Regions from separate parts of the Neobacillus sp. 114 genome, predicted to be linked through region 3. Evidence: riboswitches for the same ligand, from Rfam matches in the RefSeq annotation. Region 3 holds a riboswitch; each other region holds the start of a gene.

Region 1 (7,917 bases), 840 kb from region 3:
TCATTTAGTGGTAAAACATCTTCAATAGGAAATGTATCAATTGCTAACGCATTGTTTATTTCATCTAAAATCACTAAATCATATTCTCCGCTCATTACTGTTTCCTTTGCCTTTGACCAACCGGTCTTTAACGCTTCTCTGTGCTCCTCAGGGGTTTTTGTCCAGGTGAATCCTCTTCCTAGCTGTTCCATCTCAATACCAAGTTTACTTAAGGCAATTTGTTCCCCGTATGAACGCTCTGGTGATTTAATAAATTGATAAATCTTTACTTTTAGCCCTCTACCAACTGCTCGTACTGTTAAACCTAATGCAGCTGTCGTTTTTCCTTTACCGTGACCTGTGTACACAAGTGTTAAGCCTTGTTTCCTTTTGTTAACTTGATCCATGTTGGGGCCTCCTAGTTTTGTGAAGTTTTCATTTGTCATTCTTTGAAATTCCTGCTGAGTGAAAGGTTGCCATTTCTTTTAACATTAATGTAGCCGATTGGATAATTGAATGGGAAATGGCTGCTCCTGTTCCTTCTCCAAGTCTTAGTCCTAAATCAATAATGGGCTTCTTCCCTAGTAGTGAAAGTGCGATCTGATGACCAGGTTCAATAGATTGATGTGTGACAATCATATAGTCATCAACACCATGAAAGATTGATTTTGCAACTAAAGCTGCAACGGTACAAATAAATCCATCTACAAGAATCGGTACTCTCTTGCTCGCCGCAGCAAGCATTGCACCTGCTATTCCTGCTATCTCTAGTCCTCCCACTTTAGCAATGATATCGATGGGATCATTTGGATTAGGGCTCCTTCTTTCAAGTGCCTGTTTAATAATTTCAGCTTTATGTACTAATGTTTCATCTGAAATCCCCGTACCTTTACCTACTAGTGAAGAAATATCTCTATTGCTAAGAACAGCTAAGATTGCACTACTTGAAGTCGTATTCCCTATTCCCATCTCGCCGAGTATGAGACACTGTGCCCCTTTTTTGATGATTTGTAAGCCTTGCTGATAGCCTACTTCAATCGCTTGTTCAGCTTCTTCACGGCTCATAGCATTCTCACGATAGAAATTGGCAGTACCATAACGAATCTTTTTATTTATTAGACTCTCATGTTCAATATCGTTTGCTACTCCAATGTCGATTACCTCAAGTAAGGCACCTATTTGTCTACTAAAGACATTTATAGCGGCACCACCGTTTAAAAAATTCCGAACCATCTGTTCTGTCACGGCTTGCGGATAGGCAGAAACACCTTCGTGAGTAATTCCATGATCCGCTGCAAAAACCAGGACTCCAGGTGGTGTTACACTTGGAAATGCTTCATTTTTCATTTCTGCTAGTTTAATCGCCAATTCTTCTAGCCTCCCAAGGCTTCCAATTGGCTTTGTCAACGTATTAATATATTCACTAACCTGTCTGCCCATTTCCTTATTAACTTTTGGAATCGATTCGAAAAGTTGTTTCATCCTATTCTCCCCTTACTAGCTTTAAACTCCAAACATTTTTCAATCCAATTCTCAACCAGCGCCGGATTCGAGCCAAAGTGAAAATGAGTGTAGCCAGCTACTAAATTGTGCTGTAGATATCCTTCCTTGCTTACACCCCGCATCCCTTTCGTTTCATAGGCATGTGGGAGCTTCTCTTCGTTAGGCAAAAAGGAGGAATAATGAAATTCATGCCCTCTTGCACTTTGGTTTTTTAGAATAAAATTGTCATTTAGACCACTAATCTCTCTGTACCCTAAAGCTTGCAAAGATGTTTTCATTTGTACCTTGCCTGGGATTACCCCAATCATTTGATACTTCTTCTTTTTCGTCGTTTCAATGGACTCGGTTAAATACATGAACCCGCCACATTCAGCAAGAGTAGGCAATCCAGCTTCAATTGAATTCTTGATAGAATTCTTTGTCTTTACATTACATTCCAGCACATGAGCGAATTCCTCCGGGAAGCCTCCTCCTATATAAAGGCCATCAACATCTTTTGGCAGTTCTTCATTAGCCAAAGGTGAAAAATATACAATCTCTACACCATTTGCTTCCAACATTTCTAGATTCTCAGGATAATAGAAATTAAAGGCTTCATCCTTTGCAACTGCCATTTTCATGATTTTTTCTTCCTTCTGTTCAAACATGGAGGATGTTTCACTTACAGTTAGCGGCTCAGCTTCAGCTAATTCAAGTAGCTTGTCCATATCAATCGTCTCTAAAACCAAGTCTCCTAATTTATCGAAAAATGGTGTAAGTTCTCCTCGTTCAATGGAAGGAATAAGTCCAAGATGTCTTTCTGGGATTTCAATGTCTAGCTCTCGTTTCAAGTAGCCGATAACAGGAACATGACATTCTTGTTCAATCGCTTTTTTGACAAGCTGAAAATGACCTTCACTCCCAACTTTGTTGGCAATTACTGCTGCAATATTTGGCCCTTCTGCAAACATTTGAAAACCCTTCACAATCGCTGCTGCACTTCGGGCCATACTTTCACAATTGACAACAAGCAATACCGGACTTTTGGTTATTATACTAATCTCTGCAGTACTTCCTTCATTCGTTTCCGGACTTTTCCCATCAAAAAATCCCATAACTCCTTCTATAATCGAAATATCAGCTTCACGACTTCCATGCGTAAAAATATCCAAAACTCTATCATGTGTAAGCATCCAACTGTCTAAATTACGAGAAACTCGATTGGTGACAGCTGTATGATAAGAAGGGTCAATATAGTCAGGTCCGCATTTAAAGCCTTGAACCGTTAAACCACGCTTGATTAACGCTGACATTAAACCAATTGTCAGTGTTGTTTTTCCAACACCGCTTCCCGTACCTGCAACTACAATTCTATTGATGGACATAGCCATTCCTCCGCTTTCTGCTGATTCCTTCTTTACCACTCTTCATAGAAAGTGTACGCTGCGCTATACTTTCTCCTTGAAGGATAATTTGTGGTACTCCAAAAACAGGGTGTTCCATTACAATGGGTGTAGTACCGTAGATGTGTTGAATCAAATCTGCTCGAATGATGTGCTTTGGAGCTCCAGCCGCTACTACTCTCCCATTATGTAACAGGAGCAACCGATTACAATACAGTGCAGCTATATTTAAATCATGCAGAACCGCGATTACGGTCAGATCATCTTCTTGCTGCCATTCTCGAATCCGATCCATCAAAAGTACCTGATGACCAATATCGAGATAGGTGGTCGGTTCATCAAGCATCAGAAGCTTTGGCTGCTGTGCCATTGTCTTTCCAAGAGCTACTCGCTGCCGCTCGCCCCCGCTAAGGCTTTCAAGCAGGCGATCACTTAACTCAGATAACCCCATTTTCTCTATAATGGAATCGATTAGTGGTTCAATCTCTGTTTTTTCTTCACCGAGCCAATTTTGAAAAGGAAACCTCCCCATTTCTATAACCTCTCTTACTGTAAATCCAATTGGAGGTAGAGATTCCTGCTGCAATACTGCCAACCATTTGGCTAGTTCCTTGCGTGTATAAAGTTCAATCCGTTTCCCATTTAATTCAATTCTTCCGGCTGTTGCACGATCCACTCCCGACAATAGCTTTAACAATGTAGACTTGCCGCTACCGTTCGGTCCAATGATCCCCAAGCATTCTCCACGTTTCACAGAAAAGCTAATTTCATCAAGCACAGACTGGTTGTCAAACCGTTTACTTAAGCTTTCCACTTCAATAAACATCCATCAACTTCCCCCTGTCATTTGCTTATTTCTACGAAGCAAGTACGCAAAGAATGGAGCGCCAAGAAATGCGGTCACAACCCCGAGCGGAATCTCCGTTGGGCTAAGTAATGTACGGGCAATCGTATCTGCCCAAAGGACATATATGGCACCAAATATCACGGACAATGGCAGTAATAATCGGTAATCCGGCCCAACTATTAGCCTCACTAAGTGTGGGACGACAAGCCCGACAAAACCAATCGTTCCTACAATTGACACTGCGGCAGAGGTGATTAGGGTGGAAACGACCAACACAACGAGCCGTGTACGTTTAATGTTGACACCCAAATGGGCTGCCTGCCGCTCTCCTAATGCAAATAAATTTAATGTACGTCCATATGACAGCAACACCACTATTCCAATTGCTAAATAAGGCATGAGCACAAAGGTAAATGACCAACCTCTTAAGGCTAAACTCCCCATCAGCCAAAAGACGATTTCATTCACCACCTGATCTGACAATGACACCATAAAGGAAACAAGTGATCCAAGAAAAGCAGAAACGACAACCCCAGATAAAATGATTGTTTCTACTTTAAACTTTCCATGTACATTTGCTAAACGGAGTACAACAAGCAAACTAATCAGGCCTGTCATAAATGCAACCAGTGGTATGGTCCAAATACCAAATAAACTAGTATGAAACCCGAATAGAATTATGAAAGCAGCACCTACCGCTGACCCAGATGCTACCCCTAATGTATACGGGTCAGCTAACGGGTTGCGCAACACTCCTTGAAAGCCAGCACCAGCAAGTGATAAGCATGCTCCAACAAGAATGGCAAGAAAAACCCGTGGCAAACGAACTTTTAAAATGATTTGCTCAGCTGATTCAGGCCAGTTGGAATCTATGAGACTTTGTAAAAAAGGCAGCTGGTGCAAGAGAATTCCCCAAACTTGCGAAAGAGCTAGATTAGCAGTACCAAGCGATAAACTAATGACCACTGAGAAAAGCAGGAGAACGAAACCCGCTCCCCCCCATATTGCTAATCTTCTTTTCATTTCTTAAACGATTCCGGATAAATTGCCACAGCAATTTGCTTCAGTGCATCTGTTATTCTTGGTCCGGGTCTGGACATAATATTTCCTTCAATCCCCGTCAGTCGACCTTCTTGAATGGCTGTAATCTTATCCCAGCCACTTCTAGATTTAATTAATTCCTCTAGCGGTTTGCCAGACTTATCATCAACAACATTAGCGGAATACAAAATGACATCCGGGTTATCCTGAATGATCTTCTCTTCATTGATGGCATTCCAGCCTTCCAGATCTGAAGCAATATTAACGCCGCCAGCCAGCGTAATCAGTTCATCCATAAATTCACCCTTGCCAACCGTCCAGCCTGGAGAAAATTCAATATAGACTTTTTTCTTATCTTCTTCCTTAATTTTTGCAGCAGCTTCTGTGACAGTGCGAATATCTTCCTTCATTTTAGCCACTAGTTCCTCTGCTTTTTCCTGAGTATCTGTTATGATGCCAATTTGGATAATATTATTTAAAATATCCTCCATCTTTTTCGGCTCAGTTTTATATAACTTAAGGTCTAAACCACGAAATTTCTCAGCAATATCATTTTTCATGGAAATGCCACCGATTACTAAATCCGGATTAGCAGCAATAATGGCTTCCTCATTTGGCTTAGTCACCCCGCCTACTTTTGGCTTTGTCGTTGCTTCTTTAGGGTAATCATCATAATCAGATACACCAAAAATTTTATCGCCCAGGCCTAGAGCGAAAAGAATTTCCGTTTCTGATGGAGAGGTAGATACAATACGTTCCGGTGCCTTATCAAAAGTTAATTCAGCACCCGTTGCATCCTTCACTGTAAGCGGGTAAACTGTTTCTTTAACCTTTACCTCTTCAGTTGCTGTTTCGGATTTTTGTTTTTTATCAGCACCTGAAGATTCTTTTGATGTCCCACATGCGCTGATTGTCACCATCATCAATACAGTCAAAATTAATGCCAAAAACTTTCTCATTACTCAATTCTCTTCCCTTCGTTTATAGTTCGAGATGAGCTTGATATCTTGAAGTCTTTCCCATAACAACGAAAAAAGCCCTGCTTCCATTCGGAAACAGGGCGCGCGAAATCAGAAAAAATAAATATATTTATACTGATTATGCCGATCCTTTTCCACGAAGGATTTCGTTGGCAAGCTTAATAGGCAGGTTTCCTGGCTTACGGGTAACGTGACTTCCTCTCCTTCCCATTCCTAAGTTGGAACAGTGGTACTGCGAGGTTATCCCCGAATAACAGTGGCGGGACCGCGCCGGATTCTCACCGACTTCCCTTTTAACCTTATCCAATGATAAGGCACCTACTAGCTATGTAAGATTCAATTGGTCAAGCAAATTACTCAACTAGTATTATAGCAAATACTTCATGATAAGCAAATATTTGGTTTTGCGATATAAGATTAGAATAGACCTGTATCGCCGGTAAACATAAATGGATCCACAAACTAAACTTGAAGAATTTCAAATGCACATTTATAAAAGACCCTTTTACAAAGTACATTTCTTCACAAACTGTATGCTATAATTTGTAGGGTAAAAGAAAGTAAGAGGTGACCATTCTTGGCAATACATGTTGTACTATATCAACCAGAAATTCCGTCTAATACGGCAAATATTGCACGGACGTGTGCCGCAACGGATACAGCCTTGCATTTAATACGGCCGCTTGGCTTTTCAACAGATGAAAAAATGATAAAACAAGCTGGTTTAGATTTCTGGCAGTCTGTAAACATAACGTATTATGACTCATTGGATGACTTTTTTTCAAAAAATCATGGTGAGTTTTACTATATTGAAACGTTTGGTGAAACAGCACATTCATCCTTTGATTTCAGCGATGTTTCAAAGGAACATTATTTTATGTTTGGAAAAGAAACAACGGGTTTACCAAAAGATTTACTAAGAACACATAAAGATCACTTTTTGAGAATACCAATGAATGACCATGTTCGTTCACTGAACCTCTCGAATACAGCTGCGATATTGGTGTATGAGGCTTTGCGACAGCAGGGATTTCCTAATTTAAAATAACAAAATCTTCCTAACTGGAAGATTTTGTTTAATTGTTTAAACTAAGTTAAATATTATTTAAAAAAATTATTATCCACCTAACTTAATCATCTCTAAATGCTTGATTGTTGGACTAAGATTTACTAAAAAGTAAGCTTCTCTCAGCCTTCTAAATGGTGCACTCCCTTGTAAATAAGCTTGGCCACCGGAATAGAGCATGTCGGCATGGACCACTTTCAAGGTCAATTTAGCTATTTCTAATCGTGTTAACAATATTTCCTTCCAAATAAGCGATAGATCTAAAGTATTTGCAAGTTTATATGCTTTTTCGCGGATGCACTGTAGTTCTTCAATCAATTCCTTTGGCTGCGGTTTTAAATGTTGATTAACTTCTACATCCCTGGAATAACACTCTTCCATAGATTTAAGAGAAGCATAAGATACTCCTATTCCCAAAGGAATTTGGTAGAGTGCTAATGTTGGTCGTACTTTTTGTATAAATGAGTCTGCTTCTTCGGCGATAATCCAATCATCTGGAACGTACACATTATGCAAGGAACAAGAGTAAGTTGCACTACCATTTATACCAACAAAATTTGTTTTACTTTCTAACGCTAAACCTTCAATTTTTACAGGTATCATACACATTATTCGCTGGTGGTGATTTAGAGATGCTAGGATAACAAACCAGTGATCGTCCTTCAAATTTGAAACACTAGGCAAACTGCCATTTATGATATATCCCCCATCAACTCTTTCAGCTTTAAGCCTGATAGTTTCCAGCCCAGCATAAAATTTTAATGCGTTTGATAAACCAGTCCCTACCAGTTTATCTCCTGATTCTAATAATGGTAACAAATTTTTATTAATAAAAAAATTGTTGCTCAATCTCACAGACGCTAGACCGGCTAAATGACACCATAATGTAAAAGCTGATGTCATGCAATACTTCGCAGTTTCTTCTATTAAATACATCTCTCTATTATTGACATGTTCCTTTTGTAATCCGTTTGGATGAAAAAAACCTGCTTTACCGACCGAACTCAGAAATTCTTTAGGATAATAAGCATGTTCATCTATTTGCCTGATAAATGGTTGAAGATATTCATCAATGATTTGTTTTAAAACTACCTCTTCTTTATTTGTTATCACATTTGC
Region 2 (7,917 bases), 1.6 Mb from region 3:
AATACCTGTTGATTTATTTGGAAACTCCGGGTTCAGCAGTTTTATTTTTTTCAAAAGGTTCATGGTTCCTCCTATCAGCTATGGCAAGCTTCGCATTCCTCGATTTCCGTTTGCGATGTGCTTCTAACATAGTACGTCGTCTTTAAACCCTGCCGCCACGCTTCTAGATGCAGGTTCAACAGTTCTTTCGCCTTGATATCATGCCGGACATAAAGATTAAAGCTAATCGCCTGGTCAATATGGCGAGCGCGGGCAGCATTTTGTTGAATGCTCCACTGCTGATCGAGCTCGTGCCTTGCCCGGCGGTAATAGATATACGTTCGATGGTTCAAATCTGGTGCTGTTACTTTAAATTTAAAGTTTTTCTTTTCCTCCGCGTATTCGACAGAGTAAATTGGGTCAATTCCATCGGTTGAACCACCAATCTTGGCCGTTGATGAATTTGGTGCGATAGCCATTAGCCAGCCATTCCGGAGACCGTATTGTGCGACCTCCCTTTTTAACTCCAGCCACCTATCAGACCGATACTTTTTCCGGACAAAATACTCGCCTGTCTGCCACTCCGAACCAAGGAACTTGCTGTAGGCTCCCTTCTCTCGGGCCAATTCCATTGAGGAACGGATGGTATAATAGGCTATCTCCTCATAAAGCTCATCCGCAAATTCAACGGCCGAATCAGATTCCCAGTGGATCCCCTTCAGCGCTAAAAGATGATGCCAACCAAACGTACCGAGACCGATAGCCCGGAATTTTTGATTCGTCATCTGCGCCTGTCCTACCGAAATGGTATTTAAATCAATGACATTATCCAGCATTCTGACCTGGATACGGACCAAACGCTCCATTACCTTAGCCGGCACCGCTTTTGCTAGATTGATAGATGATAGATTACACACCACGAAATCTCCAGGTTTACGAACAATAACTGCATTTCCATCCTGATCCTGGTATTCGTTAACAATTTTCGTCGCCGACATATTTTGCGTGATTTCCGTACAAAGGTTGCTGCAGAATATCGAGGTGCGGCCCTTTCCTAATAGATGTTTATTAGGATTTTGCCGGTTGACTTCATCCCGATAAAACATATATGGCGTGCCCGTTTCCAATTGCACCATCATGATTCGCGCCATAATATCCATAGCCCTATACGTTTTTCGCGGCAATAAAGGATGGTTAACAGCCTCTTTATATTTCTCCGTAAAGTATCTCCGGTCAATTTCATCGTAAAAATCCTCTAGTCCAAGTGGATTTCCATCGGCATCCTTCCAGCCCATCACCTGCTTCACTTGATGGGGACAAAAGGTATGCCACTCGCCGCTGCTTCTGCCAGTCCCATCGGTCTCTTGCAGTTTTTCCATAAAAAGATCGGGCACGCAGACACCTGTAAAAATATCATGTGCTTTCCGGCGTTCGTCCCCGTTGTTCGTTTTCAAATCCAGGAATCCGTTCATCAAGTCCTTATGGAATAAATCCAAATAAACGGAAATCGCCCCCTGACGCTGCCCTAATTGATCAACACTTACTGCGGTGTCATTAACTAGTTTGATCCATGGTACAACACCAGAGGAATTTCCCTTGAATTTCTTAATATCAGAACCCAGTGCCCGGACTTTTCCAAAGTAAATCCCAATCCCACCGCCATCTTTGCTTAACCTGGCAATATCCCAATTGTTTAAATAGATGCCATCAAGGGAATCGTCCACCGTATCAATGAAGCAGGATGAAAGCTGGCCAAAGCTTTTTCCGGCATTCGCCAAGGTAGGAGTGGCAACGGTCATGTATAAATTGCTCAGTGCCCAGTAGGCTTCCTTTACAAGCTTTAATCGATGGTCCTTGTCCTCATTTTTCATGATTGTCATGGCAATGATCATGAAACGTTCCTGCGGTAGTTCGAAAATGGTTCGATTATGGTCTCGGGCAAGGTAACGGTCTGCCAATAAGAATAACCCTATGTAATTAAATAACTCATCCCGCTCTGGGTTTATATCTGCTGCTAATTCATCCATTTCCTCTTTGGTATATACATTTAATAGGTCACTAGAATAAATCCCTATTCTCGTTAAATGTTGAATTAAGCCGTAAAAATCTCCGTATTTTAATGAAGAATCATACCCTCTGTTTTCCGATGCATTTATATAGAGTTCATACAGATATAACCGGGCAGCGATAAAAGTCCAATCTGGCTGGTCCATAGCAATTTGGTTTACTGCATATAATAACGCCTGCTGATTTGCCTCTTTTTTGGAAATATCAAGTTCCCTAATTTGTTTTTGCAGCTCTGTTGTATCGAGATTATATTTCTCCGAGACCTGCCTAATTGTTTCTAAAACTTCATGTAAATCTGATTTTTCCTGTGTGGTCATGGTTTTCCCCCTAAAAATAAAAAATCCGCTTCGGGGGGATCCGAGCGGATGAAACGAGCAAACAACAAAATAGAAAACGAAACCATGCCTTCTTTTTCTGTCGCCGTCGTTTCCTCTTCTCAATCCCCGAAGAAGTTGAAACATCTTAAGAAAGACAGGTCTCCTGACTTATGCATCACTCTACTCTGAGCCCTTCCCGTATAAGCACCTATTTTCATAAGCCTTCTTATACAGTGGTTTGCTCATTTCGTCAGCATTTACAGTTGCGGGGGCAGTTCCGGCATCACACCGGATTCCCTATTAAGCCGTGTTCGGCGTCTTCCTTTAAGGCTAACACAATATATAGTTTTTAGTTTTGCAAATAAAACAATATATAGAAAAACTAATATCAATATTAGTACAAGCTCATTTTTTGGTCAAGTATTATTTTCCATCAACAACAACATTTGGCTCTACTGAAATATCGATACTTGGCCGTAATGTCTGCGAAATAAAGCAAGCTTTCTCGGCCCGGACTGCAATCTCTAGCAATTTTTCTGGGGAGATCCCCGAGGCACTATTAATATAAAAAACTGGGCGATGGATAATTTGTTTAAACTTCAATTTGCCATCCTCCCTGTCAACTACACCCTCAGAAACAACCTCGAGTTTTTCTACCTCAATTTTTCGATTCCCCAGCATCGCCCCTAGTGTAATCATATAACAATTATTGGAAGAAGAAATAAGCAGCTCCTCTGGATTTGACCCGATTCCTGGACCCTCCATATCCGCCGGTGCCGAAACAGCGATATCCAGACCACCGTTTGTCTGAATATGCCCCTTCCCATTCCGATCTCCATGCCAGCTGCCATTTACTTTAAAGTAAAAACTTTCCATTTTGCAAATACCCCTTTATCATTTTTTATGAACCATCCTTATTAACCTTTCAACAAAATTTTCGAAACCCCTGCAAAAAATGACAAAAAGGAATCTTACATTTTTTAATGTAAAACTCCTCCATTCTTCACTCAATGTGTATGGTGATTATGATGGCGGCGGAACAATTGATTTGAATCCTCTGCCATGATCAAAATACCTAAGCCCATCTCCACAATCCCTACAATCAGAAAAATCGGTAATGTTTAGCGAGACATTCGTCGTAAAAAGTTATTAATTTAAAAGTTAACCTCATCCGCCTTTACAACGGCAATCTGATATTCAGGAGTTTTCACCCCTCTTAGGGTACTATTATGGTGATTTATTATTTGCTCGGCAGGATAAAATCCGTCAACAGTGGTATGACCGTCCTCAACTAATGTAACATCAAAACCTTGTGATATGGCCGCACGGCAAGTCGTATCAATGCAGAATTCCGTTCTCACTCCGACCACAACTAGGTTGGTCACACCTCGATTTTGCAACTCTTCTTGTAATTCCGTTTGATAAAAAGAATCCGCCGCCCGTTTGTGGATTACGATATCCTGTTCGCGCGGAGTGATACCGGAAGCAAACTGCCAAAATTGAGTCCCCCTTTCCAACAAATCTCCCTCCGGACCTTCAAACTGAATATAAACGATCGGGACATTTTCACTTTCTGCTTTAGCAATCATCTTTTGTATCACGGAAACCGTTTCATCCTTTTTATAGGTCCCCCAAATTGGACCTAACTGCACATCGATAACCAATAAAGCTGACTTTCCTGCTCCCATAAGAATTCATTCCCCTTTCGCAATTCTTTTGTCTTTTTTACATCCAACCGATTACTACATTTACATCATTTACCTTAATTTTCACACAAATTTGATAATAAAAAAACCGCAAATATCTCAAAAGAGATTTGCGGTTTTTTTGAGGTGGCTCCCTGAATGGCTTTTGACGACAAGTTACTAAATTTATTGACTGGTTCTGTCCTCATGAACCCTCTAAGAAGACACTTCCCTCCATTTACCTATTTCCCGTCCACAATTTCCTTCAATATCTCATACGATCGTTTTTGTTTTTCCACATCATATATATAAGACACTGCCATAAGTTCATCCACATTATATTTTTCCTGGAATGCTGATAATTGCTCCCGGACGGCCTCTTTACTTCCCAACATCGTCATTCTCGACATGGACATCACCATTTCCTTCTCCATTGGAGTCCAAATTTGATCCATATTTTCAACAGGTGGCTGCAATGGCATGCGGGAACCGCGAACAACGTTTAGGGAAAATTGTCGCATCGTAGTTGATAAGAAACTTGCTTCTTCGTCCGTTTCCGCAGCAACTACGTTTAAACAAACCATCATGTATGGTTTATCCAAATACTCTGACGGCTGGAATCGGCTGCGATATATCGAAATCGCCTCCTCCATAAATCTTGGCGCAAAGTGGGAGGCAAAAACATAAGGCAGACCCAGACTTGCAGCAAGATAAGCAGAATCCGTCGAGGAACCAAGAATATAAATAGGGATATTCGTTCCTGCTCCAGGATATGCCCGCACATAACCTTGCTGGTCTTCTGGTCCAAAATACGTTTGCAACGCTTTAACATCTTCAGGAAACGTAAAGACAGAATCATTTTTCGAACGTCTTAGTGCATTTGCTGTCATCATGTCTGTTCCAGGCGCGCGGCCGAGACCAAGTTCAACCCGCCCCGGATAAATGGTTGCCATTGTTCCAAATTGTTCAGCAACTACCAAAGGGGAGTGATTCGGGAGCATAATCCCGCCTGAGCCCACGCTAATTTCATTTGTATGTTCTAACGTATGTTTTATTAAAATGGCTGTTGCAGAACTAACCAGCGTCGGGGTATTGTGATGTTCGGCAATCCAATAGCGTTTATATCCCATTTTTTCAACTGACTGTGCTAAATCTATCATTTCATCAATCGCTTGTTTCGAATCCTGTCCTTCCCGAATTGGGGCAAGGTTTAATACGGAAACTGGTATATGAATATTTGTCATTATTTATAAGTCCTTTCTTTAAACAGATACACTACTATAGTAACAATGACAGTTTAGGAACAAAAATTAAATGCTTATACAAAAAGAAAAAGGTGCCGAACCATCCCGACACCCTTTACCTTCAAACTAATCGTTATTATTCGTCTGCTGTATTGATACATGCTTTGGAGGTTTCGGATAACCTGTTTTTCCTGAATCGTCTGGACCAGTCAAGGTATTTCTTTGATCCAAAACCTTTCCTGAATACACAATTGGATTCTTATCTGACATCATTTTTCACCTCTATTTTTTATAGGATTCAGGAAAGTTTAAACTTCATTTCCCTTTTCGCCATATTTCATTCTTCTCTCCGCTTCGCTCATCCGGTTTTGCGGCGGTTTGGTTTTATTGAGTGCCTTCTTTAATTCCACCGTTGCATCATTGTTTGTGTTATATTTTTCATCCATGAAAATCACTCCTTTACGTTCTTATTATGAACTGAATTGAAAGCTTCATTCTTCCAGACTAACGCAAAAAAGCCACCTAATCAGGATGGCTTAAAATTATAACTTCGCATTAAAAGACAATCGTCTTATTCTCATGGACAATAACCCGGTCATCTAAATGCCATTTGACCGCACGCGCTAAAACACTCCGCTCGATCGAACGACCGATTTTCTTTAGGGCCTCAACATTCGAACGGTGGTCAACCCGGGCAATATCCTGCTCGATAATTGGCCCCTCGTCCAAATCATTGGTCACATAATGGGAGGTGGCCCCGATTAATTTTACACCGCGGCCATATGCCCGTTCATATGGCCGAGCCCCAATAAAGGCTGGCAGGAACGAATGGTGGATGTTGATAATTTTATTCGGATTCGCGGCCACAAAGTTTGGCGTCAAAATTTGCATATAGCGGGCCAGCACGATGACATCAATGTCATGTTCTTTGAGGAGCTGCAGTTGCTTGGCCTCAACCTCCGCACGAATGTCTTTATTGGCAGGAATATAGTAAAACGGAATATTCAGTCCTTCGACCACATCCCTAGCCTCTTCATGATTACTGATGACAAGAGCGATGTCCGTCAACAAATCACCGCTTTGCCATTCCCATAAGAGTTCAAGCAAACAGTGCAATTCCTTTGACACAAAAATCGCCGTTCTTTTCACTTCAAAAACCGGTCTAAAGCTCCATTCCATTGAAAACTTCGAAGCAATCTCTGCAAATTGCTGTTTCATTTCCTGAGCTTTATCTTTTAAAGTGGGGCATTCAAATTCAATTCTGATGAAAAAACGCCCGCCCTCCGGATTAGTAGAATACTGATTGGACTCAATAATATTGGCATTGTGTGAATATAAAAATTGCGAAATCGCGGCCACAATACCCGGTTGATCCGGACAACTGACTAATAGTCTGCCACGATTTTGATTTTTCTCTTGAAATTGTTCTAGCTGATTTTTAAAAAACGAATTCATGATAGCTACCTCTACCCTCATTTTAATTATTGTGAATTATTATACAATTCAAAGCAGGGTCTTGTCACCATCCAAATAGAAAAAGGCTGCCGAACCATGACTTAAGGTTCGGCAGCCCTTTTCTATTCTTAAGCAGTCCCCAGCACTACGCCAAGGTTCTTTAGATATTGCCGATAGGCAATGCTCATACGGTCACACACAAGTGACAACTCCACTTGCAAATCAAGCGGCAGCTCCTCTGGCTTTTGATTTTCAACAATTGGCTTATCCTGTGCAAAGATCAAATTTTGGAACTGGACGATTTCTTCATCAGATAAACCTGGGTCATAGTTAAAAGAAAGAATTCCATAGGCAATAGATTTATTTTCATCCACTGGCCGAATGGTTAAGAGAATCGTCATTTCTTGATTTGTTTCTCGATCCTTTTTCGTAAACAGTACTGTGAATGGTCGGAGAATCTCATACGTGTAATATACATATTTAGGGATACCTGAACCATCTGGGTCTGGCTGAAAAATAGCAATCTCATCAGAATAGATGCGGTTTTCTTCCCAATGCACCTGGTAATCACCGATTTCCCGGTGGCTGTTATCTCCTAAGTATCCTTCGTGGACAATTGCCAAATGGCCAACATCTAAAAAGTTTTCAATAATCCGCGGCGGCTTTGCTTCTACCTCCTGAGGTCCCCAGATAACATTGCGGTATTCTGCTGCCTCCGCTTGCGGGTAGGAAAAAAGCTCCGGAGTGTTATCGGCAAGATTGATCCAAATGAATCCATACTTCTCGATACAAGCATATTTAATAGCCTTGGCTTTCTTCGGAATAGCACGACCTTCCGGCAATTGTGGAATGGAAACACATTCTCCACCCGTATTATATTCCCATGCATGGTAAGGACACACCAGACAGTCATTTTTCACTTCGCCAAGTGAAAGAGCTGCACCCCTGTGGATGCAAAGGTCTTTAAATGCATGAACGCCTTCACTTGTCCGAAATACGGCAATTCGTTCGCCCATTAACATAATTTGAATCGGCTTCTCCCCTACATCACTTGAACGGCAAGCGACCAGCCAATCTTCCTGCAATACCTTATCAGTTACCAAAATTATATTCCTCCTGTCTTTCAACTTACCTTAATTCTATAAACTCCAAACAAAAAGGTCAACCAAA
Region 3 (7,194 bases):
CTATACAGCGGACTGGTAATTCATTTGTGATGACGATTGAAGCGAAAAAAATCCTTGCCGATGTTCATCTTGGAGACAGTATTGCTGTCAATGGGGTTTGCTTAACTGTCACCTCCTTTACGGGAACCCGCTTTACGGTCGACGTCATGCCGGAAACGGTTAAAGCCTCTAGTTTAAATTCGTTAAAGCGCGGCTCAAAAGTAAATCTTGAGAGAGCAATGGCGGCCGGGGGAAGGTTTGGCGGTCATATTGTTTCGGGGCATATCGATGGCACCGGGGTTATTAAAAGCAAAAATGCGCTTGAAAATGCTGTGTATTATGAAATTGAGGCCGAGCCGGAAATATTGAAATACATCATTTATAAAGGCTCTATAACAGTGGATGGGACAAGCTTAACGGTATTTGGAGTGACCGAAAACTCGTTTACATTATCGTTGATTCCCCATACGATGTCGGAAACCGTGGTCGGTATCAAAGGACAGGGTGAGATTGTAAATTTAGAATGCGATATGATTGGCAAATATGTCGCTCATTTTATGAATAATTTTTCGAACAATCAGAAGCCTAAAGGCCAATCAGGTATTACGGCCCAATTTTTAGAAGCGAATGGATTTTTATAATATTGCATGAAAAAACTGAACAAAGGAGTGATACAGCATGTTTGACAGGATTGAAGAAGCAATCGAAGAATTGAAACAAGGGAAGGTTATCATTGTTTGCGACGATGAGGACAGGGAAAATGAAGGAGATTTCATAGCGCTTGCTGAAAAAACGACTCCTGAGGTTATCAATTTGATGGTAACGCATGGGAGAGGCCTTGTCTGTGTTCCGATTGAGGAAGAATTAGCAAAAAAACTGGATTTAATGCCGATGGTAGCTAACAATACCGACCCGCATGGGACTGCTTTTACAGTCAGCATTGATCATAAAAATGCTACAACGGGTATTTCGGCCTTTGAACGGTCCGCGACAATCATGAATTTAATTAACCCTCAGTCAAAAGCTGCCGATTTTAAACGACCTGGTCATGTTTTTCCGCTTATTGCTAAAAAAGGCGGCGTCCTTAGAAGAACAGGTCACACAGAAGCAGCAGTAGATCTTGCAAAACTATCTGGAGCCAAGCCAGCTGGCGTCATTTGTGAAATCATGAATGAAGACGGGACGATGGCCCGGGTACCGCAGCTTAGAAAAATCGCCGATAAGCTGGGCCTGAAAATGATTACGATCAAAGATCTGATTGAATATCGAAATCAGAAGGATAAATTGGTAAAGCGGGAAGTTGAAATCAAGCTGCCGACTGAATATGGCGATTTTAAAGCAATCGGGTATTCAAATATGGTAGACGACAAAGAGCATGTTGCTCTCATTAAAGGTGAAATTGACCCGGAAAAGCCAATTCTGGTCAGGGTTCATTCGGAATGCTTAACGGGTGATGTTTTTGGATCTTACCGCTGTGACTGCGGTCCGCAGCTCCACGCCGCCCTGATGCAGATTGAACAAGCCGGCAATGGTGTGCTGTTGTATATGCGCCAGGAAGGCAGAGGCATTGGCCTCCTTAACAAAATGAAGGCCTATCAGCTTCAGGAACAAGGCTACGATACGGTAGAAGCAAATGAAAAACTTGGCTTTAAGCCTGATTTAAGGGATTACGGAATTGGTGCACAAATTTTAAGAGATCTTGGCATCAGAAAAATGATGTTATTAACGAATAATCCGCGTAAAATTAAGGGCCTCAAGGGCTATGACCTGGAAGTCGTCGAGCGGGTACCGCTGCAAATGGAAATGAGACCCGAAAACGAAAGCTATTTAAAAACCAAACATGATAAATTAGGTCATCTGCTTCATTATTAAAAATACGGAGGAATAGAAATGGGACATATTTTTGAAGGAAACTTAGTTGGTACAGGACTGAAAGTCGGAATCGTAGTTGGACGTTTTAATGAATTTATTACAAGCAAATTATTGTCTGGCGCACAGGATGCTTTAAAGCGCCATGGAGTGAATGAGGCTGATGTGGATGTCGCGTGGGTTCCAGGCGCATTTGAGATTCCATTAATCGCTAAAAAAATGGCTGACAGCAAAAAATATGATGCAGTTATCACACTTGGTACAGTTATCCGCGGTTCCACACCACATTTTGATTTCGTGTGTAATGAAGTGGCAAAGGGAGTATCCCGCATCACGCTTGACACTGGCATTCCGGTTATTTTTGGGGTATTAACCACAGATTCAATCGAGCAGGCAATCGAGCGGGCTGGTACAAAAGCAGGCAACAAAGGCTGGGAAGCTGCTTCTGGCGCCATCGAAATGGCAAACCTAACAAGAAATTTTGAATAATAGCAAGCCTAGGGGGCACCTTTTTTAGGGTTGCTCCCTGCTTGTTTAATTCAGTAAAAAAATGAAAGCAAAAACAAAAACATGTACAAATGAACCAGACTTTTACTATAATAATAACAGCATAAAAAAATAATCTTTAAAAAACAGGTGCTAAAGTCTTAACACAAGACTCTTAGCTTAATAGGGAAGTTGGTTAAAAGCCAACGCGGTCCCGCCACTGTAAATGGGAGCAACCTATACGATGTCACTGTCGCAAAAGATGGGAAGACATAGGAAGCAATGACCATGAGCCAGGAAACCTGCCTGCTTTTAAACACAATTGCCTACGTGGATAGGAGAGTGTTAAGCAGGAAACGTCACTCGTTTGTTACTTAGCATACATAACACCTCCTCCTAGTTGATAGGAGGATTTTTTTATGCCAATTTTGGGGTAAAGATAGAAAGGGAGAGAGAAATAATGAGAAAAGCAACAAAATTGATGGTTATTGCGGGAGCACTGGCGCTGGCGGTACCTTACAATGCTTATGCAGCTGAGGATGTCAGCACAGAGATTGCCTCTACTGCCGAACATGTTCAGGCTGGAGAGCTAAATTCAGATTGGCTGGCTATTTCTCTATCAAAAGCAGGGAAATTGACATCAGCAAACAAGCAAGACTATCTAATGAAGCTGAAAAGCAGGGTAAATGGAACTGATTTAAAAGGAACGGAGCTTCATAAAACTATCCTGGCTGTTCGTGCTTTAGGGGCAGATCCGGCTAATTTTGAGGGGCAAGACTTAATAAAAAAGGCTTACAGTGATACATCCTTGAACGCATTTACTGCCTATGTATATGCATTAATTGCATTAGATAGTGCAGATTACACTATCCCAGCTGATGCTTTATGGACAAAAGATAAACTTATCGCCAAGATTACAACTATGGATTCAACTGCCGGTGGCTGGAACTGGGCTGGATCAACAAGTGAACAAGCTGATCCGGATACAACTGGAATGGTGCTGACTGCTTTAGGCAAGCATAAGTCAGATGGTGTTGTCAAAGCAGACATCAATAGTGCCGTCTCTTATTTAAAAGCGGTTGAAACGGCTAATGGCGGTTTTGATAATTGGGGAGAAAACTCATCTTCAACGGCCCAGGTGGTAATTGGACTTTCCTCTATTGGGGTAGACCCGACTTCCACTGAATTCACTAAGGATGGAAAAAATCCTGTTAATCATCTATTTACCTATGAAATAGGAAATGGCGGCTATAAATGGATGAAATCCGAAACGGCAGAGAATAGTTTTGCAACAGAGCAGGTTTTTCAAGCTTTAGTAGCTTACGATAAATTTAAATCTGGAGACCAACTTTTTAGTTTTCCATATCAAGTGAATGAGGAGCCTGTACCATCACAGCCGACTATACCTGCTCCAACACCAACGGTCGTAAACAACAATAATTACGTGACTGTCACACCTACTACAGACGTTTCTAAATTACCTGTCTCAGAGTCAACGAAAGAGGTAATTAGGGAAATCATTACGAACAATAATGCCGGCGCAGCAGGAACTACAGGAAATACATCTTCACAGCCGCAAGTGATTGTCGTCCAGCAGCCAGCAGCGATTCAAACAGCAGCAGGCGAACCCAAAGTTGAGGTGAAAGTTGAAAAAGAAAGTGGTACCTTCAATTCCAATAACCTCAAGGTAGGGGGCACTACTGCATTTATTGGGGCACTGGCTTTAGTTCTTAGAAGAAAGTTCTTGGGGGTGTAAGCATGAAAGGCTGGCAGAAAATCATCGGTGATATTGCATCATGGCTCTTGGTAATCGGTGGGATTGGCTATGCTATATATGGCTATACTCCGGGCAAAACGATTACAACAACAACAACCACCCCTCAGGTTAAACAAGTTCAGCAGGATCAGCAAACCGCTGCCGAAACAGTTGAGAATGTGGAAGGGATTGTTTCCAATGCAGAAGCAACGTCATCTGATACCGCTGGAAAAAATTCAACAGTAAAAGTAATAACTACTCAGCCAGTAAAACAAACCTCAACGGTAACGCAACAGGCAGCAAGCAGCACGGCACCAGCATCTGCACAGGTGGAAGAGAAAAAGCAAGACACAGTAACTGTTTCAGTAAAGACACCTGATGGCTATTTAATCGCACCAAGAAAAGTTGAAATAAATGACCAAACGAAAGCTGCCGATGTTTTGAAGCAGGTCTGTCAGGAGGCCGGCATAAAGCTGGATACCACTGGTACGGGTGCCACGCTCTATACAAAAGGCATTGGCGGCTGGCATGAGTTTGATAAAGGACCATACAGCGGATGGAGCTACAGAATAAATGGAGTTAAAGGAGACCGATCATCCGGCGTAAAGGATGTTAATCCGGGCGACACGATTGAGTGGAATTATGTCGTCGATTACAGGGAGGATAAGTGATGACGAGTATTCACTCCGTTTTTAAGCCCAAGATACGGCAACTTTTTACTTTAAGGAATATGACCTTAATGGCGTGTTTAGCAACCTTGAGTATTGTAGGCAGGATTTATATGGGGATGATTCCAAACGTCCAGCCATCAACGGTTATTATTATTTGCTCTGCCTTGATTTATGGGGTGCGGTTTGGGCTGATTATTGCTGTTCTTACTGTATTAGGTTCAAATCTTGTGTTAGGCTTCGGCCCCTTTGTTATCATGCAGCTGATTGCTTGGGGGACAGTTGCCGTTCTATCGGGCATGATCGGAAGATTTTATGAAAAAATCCCGCATCTACTTTTATCGGTATACGCCGGATTTACCGGGCTGTTTTTTGGATTTATGGTATCCTTAAACGTCTTCATCATTGGCGGCCCGGCTGCTTTTTGGGTCTACTACTTAAGAGGGATCCCGTTTGATTTATATCATGCGGCCGGCAACTTTTTGTTTTATTTAACCCTTGGTCCAGTCCTGCTAAAGCTTTTACAAAGGCATAAGGAAAAAACATTTCATCAAGACCCAATTGAGTTAACAGATAATAAATAGCACGCCAAACGGCGTGCTATTTTTGCATACTCTGCAGTTTTTGAATCAACGAATCGACTTTTTCGCCAACATTATAAAGAACTTCCTCAAAACCTTTTTTCCATTCAGGTGCTTGTTCTTTAATCGATTTCCCAATCTTCTTGGCATTTTCATTTAATTCTTTACCAATTTCTTCTGCTTGGTCTTGTATGTTTGATGCGGGGTTTGTTTCCCCGGCTAGCTTAGCATTTATGGACACAACCTCAAAATTTTCTTTAGGAAGAGAGGCTGTTGATGTTCTCATGATTTCTTTAAAAATAGGAACGACATTTGCCGAACTTGAGCTTGGCAGGTAGTGCTGGCGGTCGGTTTGGTCAAAACCAATCCAAATGGCACCTACCAGATTGGGCGTATAGCCGACCATCCACTGATCCTTCGTGCCGTTTATATCAGCAAACGGAAGCTGGGTTGAACCGGTTTTTCCGGCAATTTGTACTCCTGGGATGCGGGCTTTTTGACCTGTTCCAGATTCAACCACATTTAGAAGAATGGAGGTCATTTCATTTGCCACCTTTTTGGAGGTCACTTTGGTTGTTTTAGCTTCCCGTTCAGCAATAATATTGTCTGTTGGGCCGACAATTTTTGTAATCAAATGGCTGTCCTGACGCTTCCCGCCATTTGGAAAAACTGTGTAAGCATTGGCCATCTGCAGAGGGGAAACGCCTTTACTCATCCCACCAAGTGCGACCGCTAGATTTCTATCTTCTTTTTCTATAGGAATACCGAAACGTTTCAAGGAATCAAGTCCCTTGTTTAAACCTACCTGATTCAACAGCCAAACGGTCGGAACATTTAAGGAGTCTTCCAAAGCCTTATACAATGGAACCTTGCCCTGATATGTTTTTGTGAAATTTTCCGGTTTGTAATTGCCAATTGTAAGCGGCTCATCCACCAGTTCTGACGAATAAGTATAACCTTCCTCAAGAGCTGCTGTATAGACAGCCAACGGTTTGATTGAAGAACCTGGCTGCGCCTTTAATTGCGTCGCCCGGTTAAAGCCGCGAAACACTTGTTCACCGCGTCCGCCAACGAGGGCAAGAACACCGCCTGATGCTGGGTCCATCAAGACAGAGCCGCTTTGGACGGTTTCTCCCCCCATCCCTCTAGGAAAAAAGGATTTATTAGCATAAATCTTTTCTAGGCCCGCCTGTAAATTTTGATCCATTTCCGTATAAATTTGGTATCCTCTTGTTAAAATTTCATCCTGTGTCAGACCGTATCGGGAAATGGCTTCGTTTAAAACAGCATCAACATAATAAGGGTATTTCCGCTCTACGAAGCTGCCACCGCCGTCATGCAGGTGGATTTTTTCTTTTTTAGCCTGGCTGTATTGGGCTGTGGTTATCATCCCGAGTTCCTTCATTTTACCCAACACGACATCTCTTCGGTCCATTGCTCCCGTATAATTTCTATAAGGATCAAGATAATTCGGCGCATGCAGAAGACCGGCAATCATTGCAGCCTCACTAATGGTCATGTCCTTGGCATCCTTATTAAAATATTTCTTTGAGGCATTGCCAATTCCCCAGGCACCGCTGCCGAAATAAACTTGGTTTAGATACATTTGCAGAATTTCGTCTTTAGTATAAACTTTTTCAATTTTTACCGCTAAAAATAATTCCTCAGCCTTCCGTTTATAAGTTCGTTCTGGTGACAGCAGCGCGTTTTTGGTGAGCTGCTGCGTAAGGGTGCTTCCGCCCCCAGTAATCCTGCCGGCGAATAAGTTACCGAAGAAGGCACGGGCGATCCCCTGAATATCGAAACCGCCATGCTCATAAAATCGCTCGTCCTCTATAGCAACCACCGCATTCGG

Evidence for each region. Region 3 has a riboswitch for cobalamin ahead of QNN06_RS13005 (prenyltransferase/squalene oxidase repeat-containing protein). Riboswitches for the same ligand answer to the same signal wherever they lie in the genome.
Region 1: it holds a riboswitch for cobalamin, as region 3 does, so the genes downstream of both, QNN06_RS17005 (ABC transporter substrate-binding protein) here and QNN06_RS13005 (prenyltransferase/squalene oxidase repeat-containing protein) in region 3, are expected to answer to the same signal.
Region 2: it holds a riboswitch for cobalamin, as region 3 does, so the genes downstream of both, QNN06_RS20735 (ribonucleoside-diphosphate reductase subunit alpha) here and QNN06_RS13005 (prenyltransferase/squalene oxidase repeat-containing protein) in region 3, are expected to answer to the same signal.

Annotation. Positions count from the first base shown of each region.
Region 1 covers NZ_CP126144.1:3,484,038-3,491,954, forward strand. Annotated here, with positions in the region: gene cobO (cob(I)yrinic acid a,c-diamide adenosyltransferase) at 1-386, opposite strand, end outside; gene cobT (nicotinate-nucleotide--dimethylbenzimidazole phosphoribosyltransferase) at 415-1,461, opposite strand; gene QNN06_RS16990 (cobyrinic acid a,c-diamide synthase CobB) at 1,458-2,846, opposite strand; gene QNN06_RS16995 (ABC transporter ATP-binding protein) at 2,833-3,690, opposite strand; gene QNN06_RS17000 (FecCD family ABC transporter permease) at 3,694-4,734, opposite strand; gene QNN06_RS17005 (ABC transporter substrate-binding protein) at 4,731-5,711, opposite strand; cobalamin riboswitch at 5,880-6,069, opposite strand; gene trmL (tRNA (uridine(34)/cytosine(34)/5-carboxymethylaminomethyluridine(34)-2'-O)-methyltransferase TrmL) at 6,310-6,780, shown strand; gene QNN06_RS17015 (acyl-CoA dehydrogenase family protein) at 6,850-7,911, opposite strand.
Region 2 covers NZ_CP126144.1:4,272,276-4,280,192, forward strand. Annotated here, with positions in the region: gene QNN06_RS20730 (ribonucleotide-diphosphate reductase subunit beta) at 1-63, opposite strand, end outside; gene QNN06_RS20735 (ribonucleoside-diphosphate reductase subunit alpha) at 75-2,363, opposite strand; cobalamin riboswitch at 2,500-2,700, opposite strand; gene QNN06_RS20740 (OsmC family protein) at 2,787-3,239, opposite strand; gene QNN06_RS20745 (cysteine hydrolase family protein) at 3,518-4,051, opposite strand; gene QNN06_RS20750 (LLM class flavin-dependent oxidoreductase) at 4,291-5,292, opposite strand; gene QNN06_RS20755 (hypothetical protein) at 5,419-5,565, opposite strand; gene QNN06_RS20760 (hypothetical protein) at 5,601-5,738, opposite strand; gene purU (formyltetrahydrofolate deformylase) at 5,848-6,747, opposite strand; gene QNN06_RS20770 (aromatic ring-hydroxylating oxygenase subunit alpha) at 6,876-7,853, opposite strand.
Region 3 covers NZ_CP126144.1:2,643,800-2,650,993, forward strand. Annotated here, with positions in the region: gene ribE (riboflavin synthase) at 1-620, shown strand, start outside; gene QNN06_RS12995 (bifunctional 3,4-dihydroxy-2-butanone-4-phosphate synthase/GTP cyclohydrolase II) at 658-1,851, shown strand; gene ribH (6,7-dimethyl-8-ribityllumazine synthase) at 1,870-2,337, shown strand; cobalamin riboswitch at 2,466-2,658, shown strand; gene QNN06_RS13005 (prenyltransferase/squalene oxidase repeat-containing protein) at 2,795-4,090, shown strand; gene QNN06_RS13010 (DUF4430 domain-containing protein) at 4,093-4,761, shown strand; gene QNN06_RS13015 (ECF transporter S component) at 4,761-5,342, shown strand; gene QNN06_RS13020 (transglycosylase domain-containing protein) at 5,359-7,194, opposite strand, start outside.